3 regions of the Nocardia callitridis genome follow, and region 3 is predicted to be linked to each of the others. Evidence: riboswitches for the same ligand, from Rfam matches in the RefSeq annotation. Region 3 holds a riboswitch; each other region holds the start of a gene.

Region 1 (3,270 bases), on a different contig from region 3:
CCGGTGTCGGGCCGGAATCCGTTGGCGGGGTCCTCGGTGGTGATGCGGCATTGCAACGCCGCGCCGCGCACCGTGATCGATTCCTGACTCAGCCCCAGCTCACGCAGCGACTCCCCCGCCGCGATCCGCATTTGCGCCTGCACCAGATCGACATCGGTGATTTCCTCGGTCACCGTGTGCTCCACCTGAATACGCGGATTCATCTCGATGAAGACGTGGTTGCCGCGCTCATCGAGCAGGAACTCCACCGTGCCGGCGCAGCTGTAGCCGATCTGGCGCGCGAACGCCACCGCGTCCGCGCAGATGCGCTCGCGCACCGCGGGATCCAGGTTCGGCGCGGGTGCGAGCTCCACAACCTTCTGATGCCGTCGTTGCACCGAGCAATCTCGTTCGAAAAGGTGAATCACCTCGCCGTGGCGATCGGCGAGAATCTGTACCTCGATGTGGCGTGGGTTCACCACCGCCTGCTCGAGGAACACGGTCGGATCGCCGAACGCCGACTCCGCCTCGCGCGAGGCGGCCTCGATCGACTCCCGCAGCGATTCCGGCTCGGCTACACGACGCATGCCACGTCCGCCGCCACCGGCCACCGCCTTCACGAAGATCGGGTAGTCCAATTCCGCCGAGGCCGCGAGCAATTCGTCGACGTCGGCACTGGGCGCACTCGAACGAAGCACGGGAAGCCCCGCGGCCCGTGCCGCATCGATCGCACGCGCCTTGTTGCCCGCCAGTTCGAGCACGTGCGCGGAAGGACCGATGAAGGTGATGCCCGCACGATCACACGCGGCGGCGAGATCGGGGTTCTCGGAGAGGAATCCGTAACCGGGGTAGATGGCGTCGACGCCCGCCGACACGGCGGCATCGATGATCGCGTCGATCGAGAGGTAGGCCCGGACGGGGTGGCCCTCCTCGCCGATCTGGTACGCCTCGGCCGCTTTCAGTCGGTGGACCGAATTACGATCCTCGTACGGGAACACGGCGACGGTCCCGATGCCGAGTTCGTACGCCGCGCGGAAAGCACGGATCGCGATCTCACCACGGTTTGCAACCAACACTTTCGAGAACATTGATTCAAGGTACCTGGCGCTCAGCCCAGGCACTATAGGCAACTCCCGATCTCGCCGATCTTCACAACCGAACATGGCAGCGTTGCGAAGTCCGGGTGACATGGCGGAAACATCCCCCACACGGGCCGTGCGCTGGCACGACTGCGCCCGCGCGCTGGGTGACCGGACACCGGGCGCGGGCACCGCGTTCGAACGCCTATGCTCGAGGGTGCAGCTGGTTCACCGAAGCGCGTACGAGATGGAGCCCCTACGTCGTGCGGAGGTGCCGAGCCCGATCGTCCGCAGGACGAAACGGTGAAGAGGGAACCCGGTGGGAATCCGGGACTGTCCCGCAGCGGTATGCAGGAACGACCACCGTCATGACGCACTGAGAGCACGGCACGCGCGAGCGGGTCGCTCGGGAAGCGACGGTCAGTAGGTCGGCCCGTAGGGGTCGGTGCCTGTGAGTCCGAAGACCTGCCAACTGTGCCGGATACGCCGTATCCGGCGGCCACCGCCTCGTGGATATGGGCGCGCGGACCACTACTTCGATGTGTCGGGCTCCCCTACCGGGTTCTCCGGCGGGTCGAAGGGTTCTCCGCACGCCCCGGCGATGGTCTGCTACCTCAGCACTGGAGAAGCCACATGACTGTTTCATCTCAGAAGCCGTTCACCGCAACAGTTCTCGGACTCCCACGGGTCGGCCCGCGGCGTGAGCTCAAGCGGGCCACCGAGTCCTATCTCGCGGGCAGGATCGATGCCGACGCGCTGCACGCCGTCGCACGGGACCTGCGGCGTGATCAGTTCGCCGAACTACTGGCCGCCGGCCTCGACTCGATCCCGGTAGGCACGTTCTCGTACTACGACCAGGTACTCGATACCGCCGTGTTGCTCGGCGCGTTGCCGCCGAGGGTCGCGGATATCGCGGATCCGCTGGATCGGTATTTCGCCGCCGCGCGCGGTAACGACACCGTCGAGCCGTTGGAGATGACCAAATGGTTCGACACGAACTACCACTACCTGGTGCCCGAGATCGGCGCGGACACGACGTTCTCGCTGAATCCGGAGAAGGTACTGCAGGAGCTGCGTGAGGCGATCGAGCTGGGCGTACCGGCTCGGCCGGTGGTGGTCGGGCCGATCACCTTCCTGAAGTTGGCCAAGTCCGCCACCGGATCACCGCTGGACCGACTGGGCGAGTTGGTCGGGCTGTATCGCGAATTGCTGCGACTGCTCGCCGAGGCGGGCGCGCAGTGGGTACAGCTCGACGAACCGGCGCTCGTCACCGATCTGACGGCGGACGAACTCGACGCGGTGCGCACCACCTACGCCGAATTGTCCTCGGCGGCCGAACGTCCCGCGATCCTGGTGGCCACCTACTTCGGTCACCCCGATGCGGCGTTGCCCGCCCTGGCCGGGACCGATATCGATGCGGTCGCACTCGATTTCACCGCGGGTGTCGATGTCGCCGCGGTGGCCGAGGTCCCCGCGTTGGCGAACAAGCTGTTGGTCGCGGGATTGGTCGATGGACGCAATGTCTGGCGCGCCGATCTCGACCATGGTCTTGCCATGCTCGCCACCCTGCTCGGCAGTGCGGACAGCGTCGCGGTATCCACCTCGTGCTCGCTGCTGCACGTGCCCTACACCCTGGCGGTGGAGACCGGGCTGGAGGAGCGGCTGCGTTCGTGGCTGGCCTTCGGCGCGGAGAAGGTCGCCGAGGTGCGGCTGCTCGCGACGGGGCTGGCCGAGGGTCCCGAGGCGATCGGCGCCGAATTGGCCGCCACGCGTGCGGCGTTGGCCTCGCGTAAGGCGGATCGCCGGCTGGAGGATCCACAGGTGCGTGCCCGACTGGCCGGGCTCGACGCCGAGGCCCTGCGTAGGGCGCCCGCCGAGGAACGCAGGGCGCTGCAACGGGATCGACTGCGACTGCCGTCGCTGCCGACCACCACCATCGGGTCCTACCCGCAGACCTCGGCCATCCGGTTGGCCAGGGCGGCGCTGCGCAAGGGTGAGATCGATCAGCAGGAGTACATCCGGCGGATGCGCGCCGAGATCGCCGAGGTGATCGCGCTCCAGGAGGAACTCGGCCTCGACGTGTTGGTCCACGGCGAGCCGGAGCGCAACGACATGGTGCAGTACTTCGCCGAGCAACTCGATGGCTTCGCGGCGACCGAGTTGGGCTGGGTCCAGTCCTACGGCACCCGGTGCGTGCGTCCGCCGATCCTGT
Region 2 (3,270 bases), on a different contig from region 3:
ATACCGAGGAAGATCGACGTCCACGACCAGTATTCGAGCAGGAGCCCCGAACCGATGATGCCGAGAATGGCTCCGGCGCCGGCCATTCCCGCCCACAGGCCGATGGCGCCGCCTCGGCGCTCCTCGGGAAAGCTCGCGGTGAGCAGTGACAGCGTCGATGGCATCACGAACGCGGCGCCCGCACCGGCGAGCGCGCGGGTGCCGATCAGCCAGGTCGGATCGTTGACGAGCAACGGCACCGAAGACGCGGCCGCGAACACGCAGAGTCCCACGATCAGTACGACACGGCGTCCGTAGCGGTCGCCGAGCGCGCCGGCGGGCAGTACCAGGCAGGCCAGCGCCAGGGTGTAGCCGTCGATGATCCAGGTCAGCTCCTTCTGGGTGGAGCCGGTCGCGCCCGCGATCTCCGGGAGGGCTGTGTAGAGCGCCGCCATCGACGCGATCACCAGTGTCACCGCGAGACTGGCGACGACGAGCGTCCACCGTTGCGTGGCGGAGAGGCGGGTCGTGGTGAGTTCCATCGAGCCTCCGAAGTACCATGACAGAGCTAACAGGACTATCAGTATCGCTACGCTACTATCAGTATCATAAGTCGCGGAACAACAACAGACGCAGGCGAGTTCGAGAGGGGACCGGCGCAACTCATGACCATGACCGGTGCAGCCGACATGGATCCACGCAAGGCGCGCTCGCGTACCAGGCTGCTCGACGCCGCCGCGAGCTTGCTGACATCCGGTGGGGTGGAAGCGGTGACGATCGAGGCGGTCACCCGCATGTCGAAGGTCGCCCGCACGACTCTCTACCGGCACTTCGACAGCGTCGTCCGGCTGCGCGCCGCCACGCTGGAACGCCTGCTGCCCCCCGGTATCGAGCCGGCGCCGCAGGGCCCGCTACGCGAACGGTTGATCGATCTGCTGGTTCGACAGGCCGAGGTGGTCGACAACGTGCCCCTCCAGATCTCGACGTTGGCGTGGCTCGCGACGGGCGAGGGCACCGACACCGGCGACGTGAGTGAACTGACGGTGCTGCGGCAACGGCTCATCGAGCAATACCGCGTGCCCTTCGATCAGCTCTTCGATGCTCCCGAGGTGCGTGACCAGCTCGGCGAATTCGACACCACCCAGGTATTGTCGCAGCTCATCGGCCCGATCGTGTTCGTGCGGCTGCTCGGCATCTCCCCGACGACGCCCGCCGATTGCGCGCGGATCGTCGATGACTTCCTCGCCGCGCGATCGGTGCGTGGTGGGCAGGCGGATCGGGCACCGCGGGCCGACGGGTAGCATCTGCCGTGCTCGGCGGGCGACGAGGAAACCGGTGTAAATCCGGTGCGGTCGCGCCACTGTGAACAGCCAGACCCTCTCCGGCGAGCAGCAACCCCCGATGGGCGCGTAACCCGAGGAAGGCCGTCACCTGTGATTTTGCTGCTGTCCACCTCCGACACCGATCTGCTGAGCGCGCGCGCGAGCGGCGCACGCTACCGGTGGGGCAATCCCGCCCGACTGTTGGTGGAGGACCTGCCCGCCTTGCTCGACGGCGCCGAGTTGGTGATCGTGCGCATTCTCGGCGGTAAACGAGCATGGGAACCGGGGTTGGACGCGGTGCGCGCGAGCGGCGTCCCGATGGTCGCGCTCGGCGGTGAACTCGCGCCGGACGCGGAATTGATGGAGTGTTCCACCGTGCCGGGCGGTGTCGCCGCGGACGCGCACAACTACCTCGCCGCGGGTGGTGCGGACAATCTGCGTCAGCTGTACAACTTCCTGTCCGACACCGTGTTGCTCACCGGCCACGGTTTCGAGCCGCCGGTGCAGTTGCCGAGCTGGGGCGAGCTCGAGCGTGCGGCGGCGCCGCACGAGGTCGACCGCCCCACCGTCGCGGTGATCTATTACCGCGCACAGCATTTGGCGGGCAATACCACCTACATCGAGGCCATGTGCCTGGCTGTCGAGCAGGCGGGTGCGCGGGCACTGCCGTTGTATTGCGCCTCGCTGCGCACGGCGGAGCCGGAGCTGATCGACACACTGCGTCGGGCCGATGCACTGGTGGTCACCGTGCTGGCGGCGGGCGGAACCAAACCGGCTACCGCCTCGGCGGGTGGCGAGGACGAAGCGTGGGACGTCGGCGTGCTGGCGGACCTGGACGTGCCTATCCTGCAAGGCCTTTGCTTGACCAGTGGACGGGCGCAGTGGGCCGCCAACGACGACGGGCTTTCGCCACTCGACGTCGCCACGCAGGTGGCGGTGCCGGAGTTCGACGGCCGCATCATCACGGTGCCGTTCTCGTTCAAGGAGTTCGACGCCGACGGGCTGTCCACCTACGTGCCCGATCCTGAGCGAGCCGCACGGGTGGCGGGCATCGCGGTGCGGTACGCGCGCCTTCGTCACATTCCGGCCGAGCGCAAGCGGGTGGTGCTCATGCTCTCGGCCTATCCGACCAAGCACGCGCGCATCGGTAACGCGGTCGGCCTGGACACCCCGGCCAGCGCGATTCGACTGCTCACCGAGATGCGTTCGGCGGGTTACTATCTCGGCGAGCCGGGCGAGATTCCCGGTCTGGAGGAGCGCGACGGCGACGCGCTCATTCACGCGCTGATCGCGGCGGGCGGGCAGGACCAGGACTGGCTGAGCGCGCAGCAGTTGGAAGGCAACCCGATTCGCATCGGCGCCGAAGAGTACGCCGCATGGTTCGACACCCTGCCCGAGGATCTGCGCGCGGCGGTGATCGAGGCGTGGGGGCCGCCGCCGGGCGAGCAGTACGTGGATCGCTCCGCCGACCCGAAGGGCGAGATCGTGATCGCCGCTTTGCGTTTCGGCAATGTGGTGCTGATGGTGCAGCCGCCGCGCGGCTTCGGTGCGAACCCGGTCGCCATCTACCACGATCCCGATTTGCCGCCGAGCCACCACTACCTGGCCGCCTATCGCTGGCTCAGTGCCCCGGCGGGTTTCGCGGCCGACGCGATGGTGCACCTGGGCAAGCACGGCAACCTGGAATGGCTGCCTGGCAAAACCCTCGGCATGTCGGCCTCCTGCGGCACCGACGCGGCGTTGGGTGAGTTGCCGCTGATCTACCCGTTCCTCGTCAACGATCCCGGCGAGGGCACGCAAGCCAAGCGTCGCGCGCACGCCACCCTGGTGGACCACCTGATCCCGCCGATGGCACGCGCCGAAAGCTACGGCGATATCGCGCGGCTGGAGCAATTACTCGACGAGCACGCCAATATCTCCGCGCTCGACCCCGCGAAACTGCCCGCCATCCGCCAGCAGATCTGGACGC
Region 3 (3,270 bases):
TTCGGATCGTTCACCTGCGGTGTTCCGGTGTGCGGCCGGATGGTTCGGGACCGGCGGTGCGCCCCGGTGGTCGGTGTTTCTACCGTATTCGGGGTTGTACCACCGTCCTGGGCGGGCAGTTCGTCGGCCGCCGGTGTGCCGGCGCGCCGGCGGGATTTTCCACGACCGGCTGCGCGCAGCGGGGCGGGCCACAAGGAAAGGGCAGAGTCGATCATGCGATCCACACTGCCGTTTCCCCACCGCGCGGGGATCAACCCGAAGTGGTGACCTGCTCTCGTACCGGAGTATCAGTGCGCGAGGCGAATTCGGTGAGCGCGGCGAACCCGAGGGCGAGGCTCGCCCACAGCGTCGCGGTCTCGGCCAGCGACGACACCCGGAAACGCCACAGCAGATCGGCGGGGAAGTCCGCGGGCACCTCGTTCACGCCCGGCAGCAAAACGTAGCCGAGAATCACCACGACGACGAAGGCCGCGACCCCGCCGAGTAACCGCGCCGCGGCCAGCTTCCGCAGCAGCGCATACACATACACCCCGGCACCTACCGCGACGGCACCGAGGAGAACCGCGGCCAACCAGAGCAGGGTGCGGTCATTGATGGTGTCGGGATCGCCGACGGCGGGCGGGTTGGCCGGATATTTGAAGAACGGCACCGCGACGATCGCCGCCCAGCCCGCGAGTCCGAGCCCGAGCGCCAGGCGCGGGCCGGCGACGCCGGTGAACCGACGCGCGAAATGGGCGACGGTGGCGAAGATCGCGCCCAACGCCAGTCCGGCGAGGCCGAGTGCGAGGAACTGGCCGAACTTTTGTCCGGCGCGGCTCACCAGTGGGTCTTCCTCGTCGCCGTGCGAATGTCCCTCGGGTGAACCGGCTTGCGGGGCGCCGTGCTCGTCCGTCCCCGGCGTGCCGTCCCCGGCGGAGTGTGCTTCCTCGATGGCGATGGCGGCATCCACCTGGGGTTCGCCGACGAAGTACCCGACGGTGGCGGCGAGCAGACCGGCGACCAGGCCGGCCAACAGACCGCGCAGCAGCAGTGTGGTGAACGAACCGGTCAGTGGCACGGTAGCCCCAGCAGGTGGCGTCCATCGTGCATCAGCTCATGCATGTACATCCCGCTACGCGAGAGAGCACCCTGGTCGAAACCCACCAGGTACAGCGTGAGGAGTGCGAGAAGTACGACACCTACTGTGACCAGTACGGCGGCGAGTGAGTCGGCTGCCCGGCTCGGGGTGTGCGCGATGGCCATGCGAGTCCTCCTTGGGATGCGCGTCCCGTGAATGGTGGACGCGGGGGTGCCGGTATCTGGCTTTCCCGGCACCCGAGGAATCGTCGCGGTGTATGGAACACCCTCGGTGCATGGAACACAGTGGCGCGACCGCTCCGGATTCACACCGGAATTCCCGCATCACCCTCGCGTTTGTCTCCTGCACTGTGGCACCCGGTGCCACTCGCCGTCAATACTTTCGCGCGCGCCGCACACCACCGTCGACACGAGTCGCGGTGCAGGTCGACGCGGTATAGAGCCCGCGCCCGCGTCGCGGACGAACGCCGGACGCTACTTCGCGGCCGACTCGTTCGTGACGTCGAGAACGACTTCGAATTCCAGCAACGAGGCACCCGTCGACACCGGCTTCGCCCGCTCGCCCGCATGCGCCTCGCGCGCGGGTCCGTCGCGCCATGCCGCGAACGACTCTTCGGTATCCCATTGGGTGACAACGAAGTACCGGTTCTCGCCAGCCACGGGACGGAGCAACTGGAAGCCGAGGAAGCCCGGCGACCCCTCCACCGCGTGCGCCCGGTGGGCGAAGCGCTTCTCCAGCTCGGGGCCGGCACCCTCGGGAACCTCGATCGCATTGATCTTCACAACAGCCATACCAACCAAGCTAGCGCCTGCCGCCCTGGCAACGCGCGGTGCCTCGTATTGTTGAAGCCGATGCTGGAGAACCTGGAGAACCCAGCCCGGCCAGCCGAGTGGTTGTACGACGAAGGCGGCACCGGGGCACCGATCCTGCTACTGCACGGACTGATGGGCAGCGCGCGCACCTGGCATGCGCAGCTGCCGTGGGTACGCGAGTTCGGTCATGTCCACACCTTCGACGCGGCGGGGCATGGACGGCCCGCGCCAAAGGAGTTGACGACAGAAGCCTTCGTCGGCGACCTCGCCGCCGCGACCGCGTCGATTACCGAACCGATGGTGGTGATCGGACACTCGATGGGCGGCCTGCACGGGTGGGTCTTCGCCGCGACGCACCCCGATCGGGTGCGCGCGCTGGTGGTCGAGGACATCGCCCCCGATTTCACCGGAAGAACCGCCGCGAACTGGGCGGCCATGATCCATGCGTGGCCGCAACCGTTCCCGGACGCGGAAGCCGTGCTCTCGTATTTCGGCCCCGTGGCGGGGGAGTACTTCCTGAACTCGTTCACCCGCGACGCGGACGGCTACCGACTGCACGGCTCGGTCGAGACCTTCCGCGATATTTCCGAGGAATGGGGCACCCGCGATTTCTGGCCACAGTGGCGTGCGCTGCGCGTTCCCACCCTGTTGTTCGAGGGCGAGCACACGATTACCCCGCCCGGCCAGATGCGCGAGATGGCGCGCACACATCCCGACGCCGAATACGTGCTCGTCCCCGACGCGGGGCATCTTGTGCACGACGATCAGCCGGGGCGGTATCGGGCCGAGGTGGAAAGGTTTCTGCGCGAGGTGCTTTGAGCCCGGAGCCCCTGAGCCGCTACCTACAGTCGCGCAGGGGAACGCCGAATCAGTTCGAGTCGGCGAGGTCCTCGCGCTTGTCGAACCGCTGACGCGGCCGCACGTTCGTTCGTTCAGCGTCCGGGACAACAAGACCGGGGATGATTTCCAGCACCGAATGACCACGGTGTAATGGTCAGGACCACCGAAGATCGCGATGTCGCCGGCGCACAGCTGCCGCGCGGGCGCAGTGTCGGTGACGATCCACGCACCGCCGCGCACCATCGCCACCACGGTGAGCGGCGCTTCGTCCTCGACGCGCAGCGACCACGGCGGCTCGAGCAGAGAACACATCACGAACGCACCGCGCGCACGCGGACCTTCGAGCAAACTTGCCAGAGCGTCCACGCCATCTCGGTTGCTCCGGTGGCCAACCACGACGCCGAAGAGAATCGCACTCGGCCGGTCACTTCGTGCGGGCAAAGCCACGGGCGGAAATCGATGGGCAAACGCGGAGCGCGCGCTCGACGGCCACGATATTCGGTGCGACCAGAAGCAATTCGCCCTCGTCGCCGCGGAACG

The links. A riboswitch is a leader RNA that binds a small molecule or an ion and turns the genes downstream of it on or off. The one in region 3 is predicted to bind cobalamin.
Region 1: linked by a shared signal. The riboswitch ahead of metE (5-methyltetrahydropteroyltriglutamate--homocysteine S-methyltransferase) and the one ahead of ABEA50_RS07945 (CbtB domain-containing protein) in region 3 are both predicted to bind cobalamin.
Region 2: linked by a shared signal. The riboswitch ahead of cobN (cobaltochelatase subunit CobN) and the one ahead of ABEA50_RS07945 (CbtB domain-containing protein) in region 3 are both predicted to bind cobalamin.

The regions. Positions count from the first base shown of each region.
Region 1 covers NZ_BAABJM010000002.1:1,935,421-1,938,690, forward strand. The annotation lists gene ABEA50_RS17555 (pyruvate carboxylase) at 1-1,067, opposite strand, end outside; cobalamin riboswitch at 1,326-1,545, shown strand; gene metE (5-methyltetrahydropteroyltriglutamate--homocysteine S-methyltransferase) at 1,692-3,270, shown strand, end outside.
Region 2 covers NZ_BAABJM010000002.1:875,937-879,206, reverse strand. The annotation lists gene ABEA50_RS12795 (MFS transporter) at 1-521, opposite strand, end outside; gene ABEA50_RS12790 (TetR/AcrR family transcriptional regulator) at 651-1,280, shown strand; cobalamin riboswitch at 1,257-1,379, shown strand; gene cobN (cobaltochelatase subunit CobN) at 1,413-3,270, shown strand, end outside.
Region 3 covers NZ_BAABJM010000001.1:1,864,238-1,867,507, forward strand. The annotation lists gene ABEA50_RS07935 (hypothetical protein) at 1-14, opposite strand, end outside; gene ABEA50_RS07940 (CbtA family protein) at 251-1,057, opposite strand; gene ABEA50_RS07945 (CbtB domain-containing protein) at 1,048-1,242, opposite strand; cobalamin riboswitch at 1,273-1,460, opposite strand; gene mhuD (mycobilin-forming heme oxygenase MhuD) at 1,552-1,869, opposite strand; gene ABEA50_RS07955 (alpha/beta fold hydrolase) at 1,930-2,709, shown strand; partial or broken gene ABEA50_RS30915 (cupin domain-containing protein) at 2,872-3,096, opposite strand; partial or broken gene ABEA50_RS07965 (zinc-dependent metalloprotease) at 3,087-3,270, opposite strand, start outside.